DNA from 2 places in the Sutcliffiella sp. NC1 genome. Region 1 is predicted to be linked to the other one. Evidence: a T-box and tRNA genes for the amino acid it is inferred to sense, from the RefSeq annotation. Region 1 holds a T-box; the other holds one or more tRNA genes.
What was found. A T-box is a leader RNA that pairs with one kind of tRNA and senses whether it is charged. The one in region 1 lies ahead of tyrS (tyrosine--tRNA ligase), so its partner is inferred to be a tRNA-Tyr.
Positions count from the first base shown of each region.

Region 1 (10,007 bases):
GTTAATTCCGCATAAAGGTGCGAAAAGGTTGTGACAAGATCTTGCTTTTCCTCAAGCGAACGTAGCAAATTTTGTTGCTCTTGGACAGTTGGTGCTTCACAAGCTAAGCGATAATACAGATTATAGGCGGATGCTTCTCTTTTAACGGCTGTGAGGATAGCAGCTAAAATTTCTTGCTCTTCCTCATTACTTCTAAAACTATTTTCCTCATTTTCATTGTTAAAATACGGGTGTGGACGTGGACTTGCGTAATAAGACATTTCCTCATTCCCCTCTATTTTTATCAACACTAATATATGCCTATATATGGAAAGTGTTCAAGGTAATTAAGCTTTCTTTCTCCATCCTCTAAAAACACTCCATGCAATAATAAGTATAATAAGGGTGATGACGATATAGAAGTAAACGCTTGTAAAAATATTCATCATGTGAAAAGGTTAAAATTCTCACTCTTCATCAAGAAGCGTGAGAACGGCTTGTTTGTTCGTTTTGTAGTTTCGGTTCTATTACTATTTTTGCTGGGATTTGTTTCGCTTTAAAGTACGTAAATAAAAAACTTCCTAATATAACAATACCGCTGCCTATTCCTTGAACAATCGTTATTTCTTCTCCAAGTAGGAAAAAAGCTAACATGGCAGTGAAGATAGGGTTAAAGTTTAAAAATAATCCGGATGTTGTTGCACCAATCTTCTGTACACCGATGTTCCAAAGTACCATACAAACGACGGTGGAAATGACTCCTGTATAAAGAATTGCTCCGATAAAAGAAGGATTAATATTCGTAACAGTAAGCCCGGTAGTATTAAACGGAACTAAAACAATTAACCCGAACACTCCAGAGTAAAGAATTGCCATCATCGGAGAAGTAGTAGCAGATGCCCATTTGTTACATACAGAATAAATTCCCCAAATGCCAACAGCTGCTAACATCCATACGTCACCACTGTTGAATTGAAGGGAGAGCAAGTATTCGAGATTTCCTTTCGACATAACAAGTAGGACACCTAATAGAGAAATTACCATAGATCCAATTTGTAATGGATTGATTTTCTCCTTTAAAAAGATAAAGGAGAATAATGCAATCGAAACGATATTCAATGTAGATAGGAGTCCAATATTCGATGCTGTTGAGTTTTCTAGTCCGATAAAAAGAAAAATATTAAATAAGGCTGCCCCAGTGATTCCCATTAAAAATAAAGGAAGAATAGCTTTACGCGAGGGTAAGATTTTTTTCTCTTTCCACCATACGATAGGGAAAAGGACGATAACGGCAATTGCCCAACGTAAAACAGTTAATGTCATAGCGGATGCGTGATCTACTAGCCCTTTACTTACGATGAAGTTTCCTGCCCAAAGAAAGCTTGTTAAAAGTAGTAAACCATAATATTTCGATGCCATGGATATATCCCTCTCGTTCTATAAATGCTGATGGAATAATTTTAACATTATAAATAGAATGGCAGAATATTTTATTATATAATGAAAGAAAAACGAAACTTTTTAAAGTAAACATTGATAATAATTAGTTTTATTCGCATTGTGGTGACCGTTTCTTCGCATGTACAGAATAATTGAAAGGAGTTTTTTATTATGGAATCGTACGTAAGTAAAGTTTTAGATGAAATTGACTTAAAAATATTAGATATTTTACAAAAGGAAGCGGGGCTTAATAATTCCGAAATTGCAAAACAAGTGAATTTATCACCACCAGCAACACATGCTCGCATTAAAAGATTAGAGGTGGAAGGCTACATCGAAAAACGTGTCTCGATTTTAAATCAAGAAAAGCTCGGGTTTGATTTGTTAACATTTATATTTATTAGCACAAATATTCACCAAGCGGAAATGCTGGAAAGATTAGAAAGAGAGCTAGAATTGTTACCAGAAGTGATGGAAGTACATCTATTAACAGGCGAGCATGATTATTTTTTAAAAGTGTTGTGTAAAGATCGAAAACAACTAGAACAGTTTATTAGAAAATTAAACAAGCTCGGAATTACAAGAATTCAAACAAGCTTATCATTAAGAGAAATAAAATATTCCACCGTATTACCAATTGGAAGGGAATGACTAGTGTGATATAGAAATAGTAAGAAAAAGGGAGTGACTGTCATTGGATAACATTACAATTGTAAATCTAGTTCCTAAGTTTCTAGATTTTTATGAAAAAGCGAGTGTAAACGGAGTTGGAGAACAAGAACGATGGGAATTGTGGAAAGAGCATTATCATTTCGCGGCAGTCCCACCTGGTGAAAAAGGTTTAAAAGTTGCAAGGGAATTATTAAACAATGCATGGGAAAAGTACGGTGAGCATATTTCTAACATAGAAAAGGTAAAGCTAGATCAGGAGGAATTGCAACAATTTTTATCAAAAGTAAAAACTTTGTTAGGATATAAAAACTCTATAGAGTTAACACTCGTTTATTTTGTAGGTGGATTCGAAAACAATGCGTTTGTTGCACCTACTAATAGTGGTGGAATCGCTCTATGCCTACCAGTGGAGGGTGGTCCCTCTCTCATTACGCTTGCACATGAACTAACCCATGTTGTTCACGCTAAAACTTCAACCTTTAACGGTCAGTGGGAGCGGACAATTGCTGCGACCATTTTACAAGAAGGGTTAGCTACACATATAAGTAAATATATAGTACCGGGGCATCGAAACGAAGATTATATAGTAATGCAGGAAGGTTGGCTTCACTCATGCGAAGGAAAAAGAGAAGAAATATTCAGTGGAATATACCCTTACTTAGAAGACTCCAGTTCTGAAACAGTCTACAAGTTCACGATGGGAAATGGTACGACTAATATTGAAAGGGAAGCGTATTTCGTTGGATGGGAAATAGTAGGTCGTCTATTAGCGGAAGGAAAAACATTTCAGGAGATTGCTAGTGTTAAAGAAAGCGATATGGCTAAATACATACGTCAAGTATTATTGGATTATAATTACATCGATACATCTAACAATTGATTTTATGAAGAAAAACAAGGAGGTTTCTGCATAAATGATAGATCAAGCTTTTATAAACGAGCTAACGTCAACTGCCACCACTAAGAAAAATATATATGGAGCATTATTATGTGTGGAAAAGGGGGACGATTCCTTTTCCTACGTAAGTGCAGCAGGGAACATATTAGCACATACTCCTTACTATATTGCTAGTGTTACAAAACTATATGTTACTGCTGTTTTACTTAAATTAAAAGAAGAAGGCCGAGTTGATCTTGAACATAAAATCTCTAATTATCTCCCTTCTGACACACTACTAAAACTCCACTACTTCAAAGGTCATGATTACTCCAACGAAATTACAATCAAACATTTAATGTCCAATACGTCAGGAATTCCAGACTATTTCACTGCAGAAGCGATTAAAGATTTAATTGGAGGAAGAGATAGTGCTTGGGGGTATGAAAAGGTAGTAGCGAGTGCGAAACAGGAAAAGCCTAAGTTCTCTCCTGGGGTAAGAGCCCAATATTCTGATACAAACTATCAACTTCTCGGTAAAATTATTGAAACAATTACGGAAAAAGATATCCATTCCGTTTTTAAAGAATATATTTTTAATGAACTAGAATTAAAAGAAACGTATCTTTATGAGGATGAAACTGATTCAAAACCAGCACCATTCTATTATAAGGATAAGAAACTCCATTTACCGAAATATATGTCTTCCATCGGACCAGAAGGCGGTATTGTTTCGACGGTGAAGGAATCGATGATATTTTTGCGAGCATTTATGAATGGACGCCTTTTTCCGAAACAATATTTACATGAGTTGAAAGACTGGAAGCTTCTTTTTGGCCCAGGGTTGTTTTATTATGGAGTAGGAATTGCGAGTCAGCCTGTTTCTCTTTTTGAATTTAAAACAGGAATGATTGGCCATTGGGGACAAACTGGTGCCTTCGCATTTTATCACCCTAAAACGGACCTATATTTCACAGGAACAGTAAATCAATTTTATGGTCACAGTGTTGCTGCTAAGATGATGATAAAAATGATAAAAGCTTGTAAAAAAGTGTAAAAGGTTAGTGGAAGCGAAGAAAATCGACTGCCTTTAATCGAAACGAATGCTCCTGATAAAATTGTCATGAACTTGCCTCCTTCTAGTTAAGGAGGTTATTAGTTTTGTGAAAAAATCATGGTATAATAAGGACAAATCAGCTTATGGAAGGTTTACGAAAATGAGAATATTTACAATGATACTTACTTTATTTTTAATAACTGGATGTATGAATGACACGGCAGAAGATAAAACGATTTATGTTGCAGCAGCATCAGATCTTTATCATGCTTTAACGGAAATGGGTGAAGAATTTGCGGCAGAAACAAGTATTAACATTGAATTTACTTTCGGATCAACAGGACTATTAACTCAACAAATAAAAGAAGGTGCACCTTTCGATTTATTTGCCGCTGCTCATGAAATGTATATTGAAGAGCTATTAAATAGTGACTCGGTTTTAGCAGACTCCAAAGAATACTATGCAATAGGCAGAATTGTTTTAATGGGTAGTGATGAAGAAGGTAGTTTGAAAGAAAAACTACTAAGTTCCAATATAAGGACGATTACAATTGCAAATCCTGAACATGCGCCATATGGGAAGGCTGCAAAAGAAGCATTACAAAGTTTAGGGATTTGGGAAGAGGTTGAACATAAAATTGTTTATGCCGAAAACATTAGACAAGCCTATCAATATGTGGAATCAGGCAATGCAGATGTCGGAATCGTTGCGTTAGCATTAGTAACTGGAACTCAATATCCTTACGAAGTGATTGATGAAGAGTATCATCAACCTATACTACAAGCGTTAGGTATTCCTTCACAAACTGAGAAGGAAGAAATGAGTAAACAGTTCGTACAATTTATTGTAGGACCTAGAGGGCAAGCGATATTAAAAGAATATGGGTTTGATATACCGTAATGGACTCCATTCTAACACCTTTATTTTTAACTTTTAAAATAGCAACGATTGCAACGTTCATCGCATTTGTTTTCGGAGTTCTTTTCTCGTGGTGGTTTGCCTTTAATAAAAATAAATTAACGAACTTTTTATCGATCCTCGTGACAATACCGCTTGTTATTCCTCCAACTGTTTTAGGATATTATTTGCTCCTTATGCTAGGCAGAGGAAGTTTTATTGGTCAATGGTACGAACGGATTTATGGACAACCAATTGTTTTTACATGGAAAGCAGCCGTAATCGCGGCAGCCATTGCGGCGTTACCTCTTCTCATTAGGCCGATTCAAGCTTCTTTTGAATCTATTAGTAAAGATACAATTGGAGCGGCGGAACTTGACGGGGCAGGGAAACTTCAATTGTTATGGTATGTTGTCATGCCACTAGCTTACAAAGGGGTATTAGCGGGACTAGTATTAGGTTTTGCAAGAGCGATGGGAGAATTCGGCGCGACATTAATGGTAGCTGGTAATATCCCTGGGAAAACGCAAACTCTTTCCATTGCGATTTATGACGCCGTCCAAGCGAATCGAATGACTGATGCTCATATGATGGTTTTTATATTAAGTGTGTCAACGATTCTCTTTTTATATTTAATTAATAGATGGTTTAAGTAGGACAGAAAAATGCATTCCTGTAAAGGATGCATTTTTATTTTTTTGTTGCATCAATACTACCTTTTTGGTATTATCGTTTCATAGCTAATGATTTTGAATATTCTTGGGGTGGTGACACTATTCATACATTTAATGAGGATGGAGAATTGCTTCCCGTAGAGAAAAGTACAATTAACAGATTGACGAATCTCCCATTAGATTCATTGAACTTAGAAGCAATAGCTGTTGTGACCAATATTTATCGTATTGCCCAAGGTTTAAGAAATAAAATGGAACGTGAAGTTTTATCGGAATATGGACTCTCGTGGACATCGTTTTCTATTTTGTATGACCTATGGGTAGAAGGTTCGTTAGAAACGAAAAAATTAGCACATTCTGCTGGGGTTTCAAAAGCAACGGTAAGTAATATAACGAATACGTTAGAACGAAAAGAGCTATGCTATCGGAAAACAGATACGAGAGATAGAAGAATTACTTACGTAGCGATTACCGACAAAGGTAAGCAAGCGATGGAAAAGCTATATCCAACCTTCCATCAAAGTGAAGTGGAGATTGTTTCGAGTCTAACTGCAAGTGAACAAAAGAATATGTCCAATCTCCTAAGGAAAGTTATTCGGGAAAATGATTTTTAATTTAATATAGAAAAGCAAAGACGGGAACTTAAGTAGTAGTTATCTCCCTGTTTAAGAGAGTCGGTGGTTGGTGTGAACCGATACAAAGATAACACGAATTACACTCCTAGAGCTTTCTTTATGAAGAAATTTTCATAAAGACGGACGAACCGTTATTCGAACTGAGTGGGAGGTTTTTTGCCTCCAACAAGGGTGGTACCGCGTGCAAAACCACGTCCCTTTATCTATTAGGATAGGGACGTGTTTTTTTTATTTATTTTTATAGGAGGAATGAACAATGAACGAAGTGATGAAACAATTATCAGCCGAACAGCTAAAAGAAGTAGAAAGACAAATGGCCATCTACACTCAAGGGGTGCAAGAAATAATTCCTGTTGAGGACCTGGAAGTAAAAGTAGCGAAATCGGTATTAGAAAATCGCCCTTTAAAAATAAAATTAGGATTAGATCCATCCGCACCAGATGTTCATCTTGGTCATACAGTCGTCCTAAAGAAAATGAGACAGTTTCAAGACAATGGTCATAAAATCCAATTATTAATTGGAGACTTTACAGGCAAAATTGGTGATCCAACTGGAAAGTCTGTCGCAAGAAAACCGTTAACGGATGAAGAAGTAAAGCATAATGCAAAAACATACTTTGAGCAATTCGGAAAAGTGATGGATATGGATAAAGTTGACCTTTTCTACAACTCTGAATGGTTAACGAAATTAAGCTTTGAAGATGTGATCGGGTTAGCTGGGAAAATTACAGTTGCTCGATTAATGGAACGAGATGATTTTGAAGAGAGAATCGCGACAGGAAAACCAATTTCACTTCATGAGTTTTTCTACCCGTTAATGCAAGGATACGATTCCGTTGTATTAGAATGTGATATTGAATTGGGAGGAACTGATCAGCATTTTAACATCTTAATGGGAAGACATTACCAAGAAAAGTTTGGAAAAGAAAAACAAGTTGCGATGCTTATGCCTTTATTAGAGGGTCTTGACGGTGTCGAGAAAATGTCGAAGTCTAAGAAAAACTACATCGGTATTGATGAAAGTCCAAATGAAATGTACGGAAAAGCGATGTCGATACCGGATGAGTTAATGGTGAAATACTTTGAATTAGTGACGGACCTTTCCCTTGAGCAACTGGAAACGATGAAACATGATCTAACGTCAGGCGATCTTCATCCTCGTGATGCAAAAATGCTGTTAGGGAAAACGATTGTTAGAATGTACCATGGGGAAGAAGCAGCAGAAAAAGCTGAGCATCATTTCGTTTCCGTCTTTCAACAAGGTGCAGTGCCTGATGAACTACCGGTAGTTGAGTGGAAAGGTAGTAAGGAAGTGTTAATAACAGACCTTTTAGTCGAACTACAAATGTTAAGCTCGAAAAGTGAAGCCCGCAGGATGATTGCTAATCGAGGAGTAAAGTTAGATGGTGAGAAGGTAGAAGATGTAGCCCTGAATGTAATGATGACAGCCGGATTAGTTGTCCAAGTAGGAAAGCGTAAATTTGCAAAAATAAAAATGTAATTTTGATGAAGGTGTAACGCTAGTATTAGTTACATCTTTTTTTCTATAAAGAAGAAGGAGTTATAAAGTCTTTGTGGAATGTATGTAATGAGATTTACATATATTGTTACTTGGAGGAGTACGATGAAATATATAAAACTACTAGTACTAATTTGCGCTTTCTTTGTGGTGATGGTCGGCTGCAGTAGTAATAAAGTACAACCTGATAGTACCGAAAATGTAGCCTGGCTAATGAAGTTAGCAATCGAAAATAATGATTATGAAGCTTTCGATTCTTTGTTTTCTAAAGGTAGAAAGGGAAGTGTTTCGAGAACTGATTTCAGCGAATTTACGAATCTAACAACTGCTGGTGCAAATTACAAAAAGTACGAATTAGTTACCTTTGAAAACGGTGAAATGCTGTTAGTAAGACTGACACCAGAAAATGAAGACAACGAATATGAAATAGAGGATGTTATTGTTGTACCGGAAGAGATGAAAGTACTATTTAATGATTAATGGTGAATGTTTCCATGTTAAGGATAATTAAAATTATTTTAGCATTATTGGTTATCACTTTAGCCATATATGGGTCAACGACGAAAAAATATGAGTTTCAAATATATATGCTATTTTTCGTGAGTATAATAGTTTTAATCTATGGAATAGAGGAATTAAAACTAGGTCGGAAAGAGCAAGGCATGATCAATATAGGTGTTTTTTTGTTACTATTATTGGCAGTTGTGTTCGAGAGTATCATTTAAAATGGATACAATGATGAATGTCCAAAGTTTAGGACAAAGTAGAAACCCCATTCTAATTAATATTGTTAGAATGGGGAAAAGATTAATAGTTTTCTTCCGGGGCATTATACGTAACATATGTACCAGCGATAAAATCATGTAACGAGCGCTTATCTTCACGCGCTGCAACCATAGTAACACTTACAATAAGGGCAATTCCAAAAGTTATTCCATAAATGAGCCCCGCTACAAAAGTACGAAGTAGCATGTTCCCAATTTTTACCTCTGAGCCATCCATCCGCACAATTCGTATGCCAAGTGCTTTCTTCCCGATTGTATATCCAGCCCAAACAACAGGAACAACAACATAATAAGCTGCTTCAAGTAAATATAATACCCATGATTCTGAACCTAATGGAATACCTAATAGTAAAGAAAGAATGAAACTGATCACAACTAAGACTAGCAATCCATCTAAAATACCGGCCCCTAGCCTAACCCAAAAACCTGCTGGATCTGAAACTTCATACATAATAACACCTCCTATTAATATATACGCAATTAACTGAATTTTACCACATGTGACAAAAGAACTATACTAAAAAAGAAAACTATTAACATTAAAGAAAAGCTAGTTTCCACATGGACATACCTTGAAGAATGATGAATAAAGTGTAATGAAGGAATGTAGAATGGGGTGGTAATTTTGGAAGAATGGAAAAGAGTATTGTTTAGACTTATAGAAGCAACTATTATGCTGGCTATTGGTCTTCTCGTTACGTTTACGATACTAAAGCCTATATATGAACATTTCGGAATTGCCTTTTTAGGTAATGTGTGGGTGAACTGGTTTGGTGGTTCTTACCTATTTTTTGTCTTTTATACAGTAATCGGTCGTTTTTTTCTTTATAAAAATAGTGCACTTTTTAAACACCGAATTAAATCTGTCCTTTTTTGGTTGTTCTTTGTCGGAGCGACCTATGTTGTCTTTATTCCTTTTATTAAAGGAGAAAATCCATTTTAGTTATTTATAATAAGTTTGGTAAAATAGGATGACAGGAACAGAAAGTGAGGGAAGGTTTTGATTAAATATAAATGTCTACACCATGTCAGTCTTAATGTAACAGATTTAGAGAAGGCAAAAGACTTCTATAGTAAGATACTTTGTTTGAAAGAAATAAATCGACCAGACTTTGGGTTTCCCGGTGCGTGGTATGATATCGAGGGGCAGCAGCTACATTTAATTGTCGACTCTAAATCACAAACCATTCGGGAAGATAAAAGCTTATCGAGTAGGGAAGGCCATTTTGCACTGAGAGTAGAGAGCTATACGGAAACGTTAGAATGGTTAAAACAAAACAACGTGGAAGTGTTGGAAAAGCCAAATTCTAAAAGTGGTTTTGCGCAAATATTCTGTGCCGACCCTGATGGAAATTTAATTGAGTTAAATGTAGAGCAAAAAGATTTAAATTAATGTAGGAAACCGCTAAAATGCTGTACGTGCATTTTTGGCGGTTTTTACTTTTAATAGAAGCCAATAACGAAAAATCAT
Region 1 is NZ_CP115153.1:2,118,130-2,128,136, forward strand. It holds gene O1A01_RS11000 (cupin domain-containing protein) at 1-260, opposite strand, end outside; gene O1A01_RS11005 (DMT family transporter) at 457-1,398, opposite strand; gene O1A01_RS11010 (Lrp/AsnC family transcriptional regulator) at 1,591-2,070, shown strand; gene O1A01_RS11015 (hypothetical protein) at 2,114-2,971, shown strand; gene O1A01_RS11020 (serine hydrolase domain-containing protein) at 3,006-4,025, shown strand; gene modA (molybdate ABC transporter substrate-binding protein) at 4,132-4,926, shown strand; gene modB (molybdate ABC transporter permease subunit) at 4,926-5,579, shown strand; gene O1A01_RS11035 (MarR family winged helix-turn-helix transcriptional regulator) at 5,606-6,211, shown strand; T-box leader at 6,220-6,434, shown strand; gene tyrS (tyrosine--tRNA ligase) at 6,489-7,733, shown strand; gene O1A01_RS11045 (hypothetical protein) at 7,857-8,231, shown strand; gene O1A01_RS11050 (hypothetical protein) at 8,246-8,476, shown strand; gene O1A01_RS11055 (RDD family protein) at 8,559-8,987, opposite strand; gene O1A01_RS11060 (hypothetical protein) at 9,153-9,479, shown strand; gene O1A01_RS11065 (VOC family protein) at 9,537-9,929, shown strand.

Region 2 (10,007 bases), 1.9 Mb from region 1:
TAAAAAAGATATGCAGTACTAGCATTTTTCGTGCTAGTATACATATCTTTTGTTAGGAATAGTAGCGTTATTCTGTTCCCATTTCTGCTTTTACTACTTCCACTATTTTGTTCACATATTGTTCGCAAAGTTCCTCAGTTGGAGCTTCTGCCATTACACGAACTAAAGGCTCTGTACCTGATGGACGTACTAACACTCTTCCGTTTCCATCCATAGCTGCTTCTACTTCGTCAATTACCGATTTCACACGATTATTATCTGTAACATGATATTTATCTGTTACTTTTACGTTCACTAGTAATTGCGGAAACTTTGTCATTTCGGCTGCTAACTCTGAAAGGCTTTTCTTCGTTGCTTTCATTATATTAACAAGCTGTAACCCGGTTAACATTCCGTCACCAGTCGTGTTGTAATCGAGGAAAATAATATGACCTGACTGTTCTCCACCAAGTTGATAGTTTCCTTTTTTCATTTCTTCCACTACGTATCGGTCCCCAACTGCTGTTTGCTTCGTACCAATTTCAATAGCTTCTAATCCTTTATAGAAACCTAAATTACTCATTACAGTAGAAACGACCGTATTATGACGAAGGCGTCCTTGTTCACTTAAATATTTTGCACATATAAACATTATTTGGTCACCATCGACGATTTGACCTTTTTCATCAACTGCTATTAGGCGGTCTCCATCTCCATCAAATGCTAATCCAACGTCAGCACCCTTTTCAACAACTAGTTTTGCCAACTCTTCAGGGTGAGTTGAACCTACACCATCATTAATATTTAAACCGTTTGGTGAAGTTCCCATCGTAGAAATATCTGCCTCTAAATCTGCAAATAAGTGCGTTGCTAATGATGAGGTTGCACCATGTGCACAATCTAGAGCTACATGTAGACCAGAAAAATCTTCATCCACTGTTTGTTTTAAAAATTGTAGATACTTTTGTCCACCTTCAAAATAATCGTTTACCTGCCCTAAATCAGAACCTACTGGACGAGGAAGTTTGTCTACTTCTTGATCAAGCAACGCTTCTATTTCTGTTTCCTGTTCATCTGACAATTTAAAACCATCTGGTCCAAAAAATTTAATACCGTTATCTTGGACTGGATTATGGGAGGCTGAGATCATTACACCTGCTTGAGCACCTAATGCTTTTGTTAAATATGCTACACCAGGAGTCGATAGAACACCAAGACGCATTACTTCTGCTCCTGTTGACAATAGACCAGCTACTAACGCTCCTTCTAACATATGTCCAGAAATTCGCGTATCACGGCCTATTAATACTTTAGGACGGCTTTCATCTTTCGTAAGTACGTATCCACCAAAACGACCTAATTTAAATGCAAGTTCTGGTGTTAATTCTGAGTTTGCAATTCCACGAACACCATCCGTACCAAAATATTTTCCCATTCTTTTATTCGCTCCTTTTTATTCCTTTTCCGTTAAATTTACCTTTATAGTAGATTGGGGTACTTCCCACGTTACATTTTGAGGTCCATTTACTTCAAGGGACACTTCATGTTCTCCTACTCCTAAGTCGGTAACATTTATATATAATTCCATATCATTGCTACGTAAGTCGGCTAATACAGTCGGTGACCCTAATACCGTTAAATCTAGCCTTCCGGTCTCTGGATCTAAAAAATTTAATTCTAAGTTATCGGATAGTCCAACTGACCGGATTGATAAGTTCGGAAAAGTTTTTTCTTCTTCTCTTTCCACTTCTACTCGAATCGAAACTGTCTCTGGTACCACTCGTCTAACACCTTCTGGTACAGGTACCTTTACTTCTATCTCTGTTGTTTCCGTTATTTCTGACAAATCAATACTGATATTATCAAGAAACTCTATTTTGTCAATAACATTCTTCGGTCCATAAATTGTAATTTCTTTCGTAAGTGGTTCTATATTCGTAATACTTAAATCATCTTCAAGCGTCCCTTTACGGCTCACTCGGAATGGTACATTTTTGTAAGGACTAGTTATCGGAACACTTACATCAACAACAGGTGGTTCTACTTCGACATTCAACACGTTACCATCACGATCATAGACGGTCACGGTCGATTCTGCTTCAAGGGACTCATTAATACCATCTAAATCAACCCTTGCCTTTACGAGTGCAATTCTATCTATCAACTCTTTAGCACCTGTAACTTTTACAACGTTTGGTTTAACTATCGGTTGTTCTGGCTGATATCCCTCTTCAATCTTATTCCGATTTATAAAGTCCACTTCAACTGGGAAATCTCTCGTTACCTTTTCATGTATTGTTATATTTGCAACTGCAGGCTCAATTATAACATCGAGTTTGTCAGATACATTTTGGTAAAGTATTTGCACTTCATGTGTTCCAATTTGTAAATCTGTTAAGTTAACAAACACTTCTATCTCTCGCTGCACAGCTGCAGGTTTTACAATAGAAGTAGGGCCTTCCATCGTGACAACAACCGTTTGTGGTATTCCTGAAACAACTAAGTTCTCCCGGTCATAATAAGCACTAACCGAAACATCTGTAATCGTTTCTGTATCACGATTTGAAAGAGGCGGAAAAGCAGTTGTTTCTGCTTGATTAGCTGTATTATCAATATTCGTAGACAAGTACAATGTTAGTGCTAATAATAGAGCAATGATTTTCATTGCCCAACGGTTATCAAATAGTTTATCCACTCTTCTTCCCCCTCCATTGCCAACGTGTTGAAGAAGCAGATTTGTTTTTTGCTTGCATTTCTTTTTCTAACAACTCTTGAAATGCTTCTGGCTCTAAATCACGGTGTAATTCACCGTTTTTTGTAAGGGAAATACTTCCTGTTTCCTCTGAAACAACAATTGTAATGCTATCTGTTACTTCACTTATACCTAATGCAGCACGGTGTCTTGTACCTAACTCTTTTGATATAAATGGACTTTCTGATAATGGCAAATAACAAGCAGCGGCAGCAACTTGATTTTTTTGCAATATTACCGCTCCATCATGCAACGGAGTATTTGGTATAAAAATATTGATTAATAATTCGGACGAAGTTTTCGCATTAAGCGGTATACCAGTTTCTATGTAATCACTTAATCCTGTTTCTCTTTCAATACAAATAAGCGCTCCAATACGACGTTTTGCCATGTATTGAACAGACTTCGTGATGGCTTCTATCGTTTTTATTTGTTCTTCATCCTCTGGTACGTTACTTCGTGAGAATAGCCGTCCACGACCTAAATGTTCTAACGCACGACGTAACTCTGGTTGAAAAATGATGATAATCGCTAAAAATCCCCAAGTTAGTGCTAGGTCCATTAAATATTGTAATGTTTTTAAACCAAGTAAGTAACTAAAAACTCTTACTAAAACGATAACAATAATTCCTTTTAACAACTGAACCGCTTTAGTTCCCCTAACAATGGTAATTAGTTTATATACAACAAACCATACTAATAAAATATCTATAATACTGGCTAAATAGCTCAAGATTGGATAGTCTCCAATGGGTAGTCCAAAAGGCATTCTCACACTTCCTCATCTGTACAAGAATATGTACGAAAACGTATCATTCGTATTATAACATATATAATAGATATTTTACTCAAACAAACAAGCTTAGAAAATATATTCTAAGCTTGTTTTTATTATTCTTTCACAACTGCAATTGCTTTAGTAAAAATTGTTTTGATTTGATACCAGACCCAATCAAATATTTCATTAATTTCTTTTATTTCCCCTGTTACATTGCCGGCAGAAGCTAAATAATTTTCCCCGTCCAATACAGACCCATTAATGACGGTAACATTGCCATTTACTTCTCCTTCAATTCGGATATTACCATTTCTCACTATTACATCACCTTGTACGATTTCCCCTTCTGGTACGATGACTATTTCATTTTCTACAATGAGGTTAGGCTGTTTTGAAAAAGAGAATTCATTGTTGCCTTGATAACTTCCAAACAGGCTCCCAGTCATTAATATAATAAAAATGGATGCAGCTACTAATAATGGATGCGCTCGGAACCAGCGGTTAACACTTATCGTTTTCTTTTCTTTCGGTAATGCTGCCATCACTTTGTTTGTAAAATCCTCACTCGGAGTAACATGTGAAGTACTTTGGACTAAAGCAATTGCCTTTTCTAACTCATGAAAGTGCTGATAACATCCTGTACACTCCTGTAAATGAGATTTCAATAGTTTTTCTTTTTCCTCTTCTAAATCCCCATCTAAATAATTATGAATATCTGTGACGATGGAATCAGGACACTTCTTCATTAATAACACCTCCGATACTATACATGGCGCAATTGCTTTCGTAGAGCCTCTCGCCCTCTATGAATTCTAGTTTTTACTGTGTTAATTGGTAACTCTAATATTTCACTAATCTCTTTTAGTGACAGTTCGTCGATGTACTTTAAAACAATTACTGAACGATACTTGTCTGGTAATTTTAATATTTGTTGTTGAATTTCCCCTTGTAGTTCCAAGGTCTCAATTTCATCCTCTGGCAGTACAACATCTGCAGCAACCTGAGAGTACATATTTAAACCTTCTGTACCAGCTACCTCCGCGTCTAAATAATAGTCCGGTTTCTTTTTTCTAATTCTATCGATGCACAGATTTGTAGCAATTCGATAAAGCCAAGTAGAAAACTTCCGCTTCAGATCATAACTATGAATGTTAACATAAGCACGTATGAATGCTTCTTGAGATATATCTTCTGCTTCATGTGCATTACCAACCATCCGATAACATAGCTGATATATTTTGTCTTTGTAAAAATCGACAATATCTGCAAATGCATCTTGGTCTCCCTTTTTTAACTGTTTTATTCTTCTTTTTATTAAGTCTTCCATACCCTACCTCCGCTTGTTGCGGTCGTCTATATTATACGGCCTATATTCAAAAAGGTTTCAAATATTTCTTTCTAACTATTATTTTAACAAAAACAATAATACATTTGTTAAAAATAAGGAAATATTGAGAAATATTATCAATTATCTTGAAGTGAGAGTTTTTAGATTAGTTTATTTAATACACTCCTTCTCTAGGATGTAATAATGTGATTCTTCCTATAAAAAAGAAAAGCCAGCTGTTTATAAGCTGAGCTTTCTTTTCTAATGTTGTAGCATATAAATCTTGTCTTTGTCACCTTTTGTTTTTATAATAGTTTTTCACCAAATAATGATCCCATTAATGCAACAGCCACTTCAGCCGTTTTATTTCGTTCATCTAAAATAGGGTTAACTTCCACAAATTCAGCAGAAGTTATTAGTTTTGATTCCTCTAACATTTCCATAGCAAGATGGCTTTCTCGGTATGAAATTCCACCATTAACAGGTGTACCTACACCTGGAGCATCATGAGGATCTAACCCATCTAAATCTAATGATAAATGGACTCCATCCGTTCTTTCTTTTAAATAATGAATTGCTTCATCCATTACAGCAGTCATACCTAATCGGTCAATTTCATGCATTGTATATACTTTGATTCCTTTTTCTTTAATTAACTTTCTCTCACCTTCATCTAATGATCTAGCACCGATAATGACAATATTTTCAGGTTTAATTTTTGGGGCATAGCCACCAATAGAAGTTAATGATTGGTCACCTAATCCAAGGCTAACCGCCAATGACATTCCGTGAATATTACCAGAAGGAGATGTTTCTGCCGTATTTAAATCCCCGTGGGCATCATACCAGATAACTCCTAAGTTATTAAAGTGTTTAGCAACACCTGCAATGGATCCAATAGCAATGCTATGATCTCCTCCAAATATTAACGGAAACTTCCCTTCTCTAAATACCCCATCTACTTTAGAGGCTAATAATACATTAGCATCTGCCACAGCTTTTAAATTCTTTAAATTATTTTCAGAGTTAGCGTTTCTATCTGCACTACCAATTTCTATATCACCAAGATCTTCAATTTCTAAATTTAAATTTTCTAAGCGTTCTACTACACCAGCGTATCGAATAGCACTGGGTCCCATGTCAACGCCTCTTCTCATTTGACCTAGGTCCATTGGAACACCAATGATCGCGATAGACTTTTTCACCGTAATTCCTCCTTCTACTCTCTTACCCTCTACTACATTGTATCTGTTAAGCTGAGGTTGGCTCAACTCGACAAAATAATGAATATATATACACAAGACTTCTCATTTTCTTTACATGTACTAATAACGTTATGAAAATATAAAGAAGCGCTAGATATAATTCTAGCGCTTTTATATTTTTATGTACGTATTTAAGATAGTTGGTGGAGCCTAGCGGGATCGAACCGCTGACCTCCTGCGTGCAAGGCAGGCGCTCTCCCAGCTGAGCTAAGGCCCCAAAAAAAGTAGTTAAGAGGAATAGTTCTTCGAAAAGAATCAACTACCTCTGAACTACTTCCGTTAAATATCTATGTGCCATGAAGGACTCGAACCTTCGACCCTCTGATTAAAAGTCAGATGCTCTACCGACTGAGCTAATGGCACTTGGCTGGGCTAGCTGGATTCGAACCAACGCATGACGGAGTCAAAGTCCGTTGCCTTACCGCTTGGCTATAGCCCAATGTGAGTTGTATGTTATATCCAATTATGTACTATTTATCCTTCCTTAATTAAGGGGAATTATACATAGCAGATAAATTAAATGGTGGAGGGGGACGGATTCGAACCGCCGAACCCAAGGGAGCGGATTTACAGTCCGCCGCGTTTAGCCACTTCGCTACCCCTCCATATGTGAGTTGGTAATGGTGGAGGATGACGGGATCGAACCGCCGACCCCCTGCTTGTAAGGCAGGTGCTCTCCCAGCTGAGCTAATCCTCCGAATATAAAAAATGGTGACCCGTACGGGATTCGAACCCGTGTTACCGCCGTGAAAGGGCGGTGTCTTAACCGCTTGACCAACGGGCCATACTGTTTTCGTAAGCTTCCAACCGGGCTCGAACCGGTGACCTCTTCCTTACCATGGAAGTGCTCTACCTAACTGAGCTATGGAAGCATGGCTCCACCAGTAGGATTCGAACCTACGACCCTTCGGTTAACAGCCGAATGCTCTACCGCTGAGCTATGGTGGAACAATGTTAGCCTGGCAACGTCCTACTCTCGCAGGGGGACAGCCCCCAACTACCATCGGCGCTGAAGAGCTTAACTTCCGTGTTCGGTATGGGAACGGGTGTGACCTCTTCGCCTTCATCACCAGACATATTTAGTTGAAAGAATTATTCTTTCAAAACTAGATAATATATTTTCATCAAGATCATTCATATCGTTCATTTAAATTGGTTAAGTCCTCGATCGATTAGTATTCGTCAGCTACACGTGTCGCCACGCTTCCACCTCGAACCTATCAACCTGATCATCTTTCAGGGATCTTACTAGCTTGCGCTAAAGGAAATCTCATCTTGAGGGGGGCTTCATGCTTAGATGCTTTCAGCACTTATCCCGTCCGCACGTAGCTACCCAGCTATGCCTTTGGCAAGACAACTGGTACACCAGCGGTGCGTCCATCCCGGTCCTCTCGTACTAAGGACAGCTCCTCTCAAATTTCCTACGCCCACGACGGATAGGGACCGAACTGTCTCACGACGTTCTGAACCCAGCTCGCGTACCGCTTTAATGGGCGAACAGCCCAACCCTTGGGACCGACTACAGCCCCAGGATGCGATGAGCCGACATCGAGGTGCCAAACCTCCCCGTCGATGTGGACTCTTGGGGGAGATAAGCCTGTTATCCCCGGGGTAGCTTTTATCCGTTGAGCGATGGCCCTTCCATGCGGAACCACCGGATCACTAAGCCCGACTTTCGTCCCTGCTCGACTTGTAGGTCTCGCAGTCAAGCTCCCTTGTGCCTTTACACTCTACGAATGATTTCCAACCATTCTGAGGGAACCTTTGGGCGCCTCCGTTACTCTTTAGGAGGCGACCGCCCCAGTCAAACTGCCCACCTGACACTGTCTCCCGAGCCGATAAGGCTCGCGGGTTAGAATTTCAATACAGCCAGGGTAGTATCCCACCGACGCCTCCACCGAAGCTAGCGCTCCGGCTTCTCAGGCTCCTACCTATCCTGTACAAGCTGTACCAAAATTCAATATCAGGCTACAGTAAAGCTCCACGGGGTCTTTCCGTCCTGTCGCGGGTAACCTGCATCTTCACAGGTACTATAATTTCACCGAGTCTCTGGTTGAGACAGTGCCCAGATCGTTACGCCTTTCGTGCGGGTCGGAACTTACCCGACAAGGAATTTCGCTACCTTAGGACCGTTATAGTTACGGCCGCCGTTTACTGGGGCTTCGGTTCAAAGCTTCGCGCCGAGGCGCTAACCTTTCCCCTTAACCTTCCAGCACCGGGCAGGCGTCAGCCCCTATACTTCGCCTTACGGCTTCGCAGAGACCTGTGTTTTTGCTAAACAGTCGCCTGGGCCTATTCACTGCGGCTCTCTCGGGCTTTAACACCCTAACAGAGCACCCCTTCTCCCGAAGTTACGGGGTCATTTTGCCGAGTTCCTTAACCAGAGTTCTCTCGCTCACCTTAGGATTCTCTCCTCGCCTACCTGTGTCGGTTTGCGGTACGGGCACCATATTCCTCGCTAGAAGCTTTTCTTGGCAGTGTGGAATCAGGAACTTCGGTACTATATTTCCCTCGCCATCACAGCTCAGCCTTTAGGATAAGCGGATTTGCCTACTTATCCAGCCTAACTGCTTGGACGCACATATCCAACAGTGCGCTTACCCTATCCTCCTGCGTCCCTCCATCGCTCAAACGGAATGAGGTGGTACAGGAATATCAACCTGTTATCCATCGCCTACGCCTTTCGGCCTCGGCTTAGGTCCCGACTAACCCTGAGCGGACGAGCCTTCCTCAGGAAACCTTAGGCATTCGGTGGAAGGGATTCTCACCCTTCTTTCGCTACTCATACCGGCATTCTCACTTCTAAGCGCTCCACCAGTCCTTACGGTCTAGCTTCAACGCCCTTAGAACGCTCTCCTACCACTGTTCGTAAGAACAGTCCGCAGCTTCGGTGATACGTTTAGCCCCGGTACATTTTCGGCGCAGAGTCACTCGACCAGTGAGCTATTACGCACTCTTTAAATGGTGGCTGCTTCTAAGCCAACATCCTGGTTGTCTAAGCAACTCCACATCCTTTTCCACTTAACGTATACTTTGGGACCTTAGCTGGCGGTCTGGGCTGTTTCCCTCTTGACTACGGATCTTATCACTCGCAGTCTGACTCCTGAGAAACAAGTCTTTGGCATTCGGAGTTTGACTGAATTCGGTAATCCGATGAGGACCCCTAGTCCAATCAGTGCTCTACCTCCAAGACTCTTTACTCAAGGCTAGCCCTAAAGCTATTTCGGAGAGAACCAGCTATCTCCAGGTTCGATTGGAATTTCTCCGCTACCCACACCTCATCCCCGCACTTTTCAACGTGCGTGGGTTCGGGCCTCCATTCAGTGTTACCTGAACTTCACCCTGGACATGGGTAGATCACCTGGTTTCGGGTCTACGACCACGTACTATGACGCCCTATTCAGACTCGCTTTCGCTACGGCTCCGTCTCATCAACTTAACCTTGCACGTAATCGTAACTCGCCGGTTCATTCTACAAAAGGCACGCTATCACCCATTAACGGGCTCTAACTACTTGTAGGCACACGGTTTCAGGATCTTTTCACTCCCCTTCCGGGGTGCTTTTCACCTTTCCCTCACGGTACTGGTTCACTATCGGTCACTAGGGAGTATTTAGCCTTGGGAGATGGTCCTCCCAGCTTCCGACGGGATTTCTCGTGTCCCGCCGTACTCAGGATCCACTCAAGAGAGAACGAGGTTTCAACTACAGGGTTTTTACCTTCTATGACAGACCTTTCCAGGTCGCTTCGTTTACCCCGTTCTTTTGTAACTCCGTATAGAGTGTCCTACAACCCCAAGAGGCAAGCCTCTTGGTTTGGGCTAATTCCGTTTCGCTCGCCGCTACTCAGGAAATCGCGTTTGCTTTCTCTTCCTCCGGGTACTTAGATGTTTCAGTTCCCCGGGTCT
Region 2 is NZ_CP115153.1:194,175-204,181, reverse strand. It holds gene glmM (phosphoglucosamine mutase) at 68-1,414, opposite strand; gene O1A01_RS01110 (CdaR family protein) at 1,433-2,674, opposite strand; gene cdaA (diadenylate cyclase CdaA) at 2,667-3,500, opposite strand; gene O1A01_RS01100 (anti-sigma factor family protein) at 3,623-4,255, opposite strand; gene sigW (RNA polymerase sigma factor SigW) at 4,273-4,836, opposite strand; gene rocF (arginase) at 5,142-6,008, opposite strand; tRNA gene O1A01_RS01085 (tRNA-Ala) at 6,243-6,318, opposite strand; tRNA gene O1A01_RS01080 (tRNA-Lys) at 6,392-6,464, opposite strand; tRNA gene O1A01_RS01075 (tRNA-Gln) at 6,466-6,540, opposite strand; tRNA gene O1A01_RS01070 (tRNA-Tyr) at 6,623-6,706, opposite strand; tRNA gene O1A01_RS01065 (tRNA-Val) at 6,723-6,798, opposite strand; tRNA gene O1A01_RS01060 (tRNA-Glu) at 6,811-6,885, opposite strand; tRNA gene O1A01_RS01055 (tRNA-Thr) at 6,900-6,973, opposite strand; tRNA gene O1A01_RS01050 (tRNA-Asn) at 6,975-7,049, opposite strand; rRNA gene rrf (5S ribosomal RNA) at 7,059-7,175, opposite strand; rRNA gene O1A01_RS01040 (23S ribosomal RNA) at 7,254-10,007, opposite strand, start outside.
Region 2: it encodes a tRNA-Tyr, which carries the amino acid that the T-box ahead of tyrS (tyrosine--tRNA ligase) is inferred to sense. The anticodon was not compared.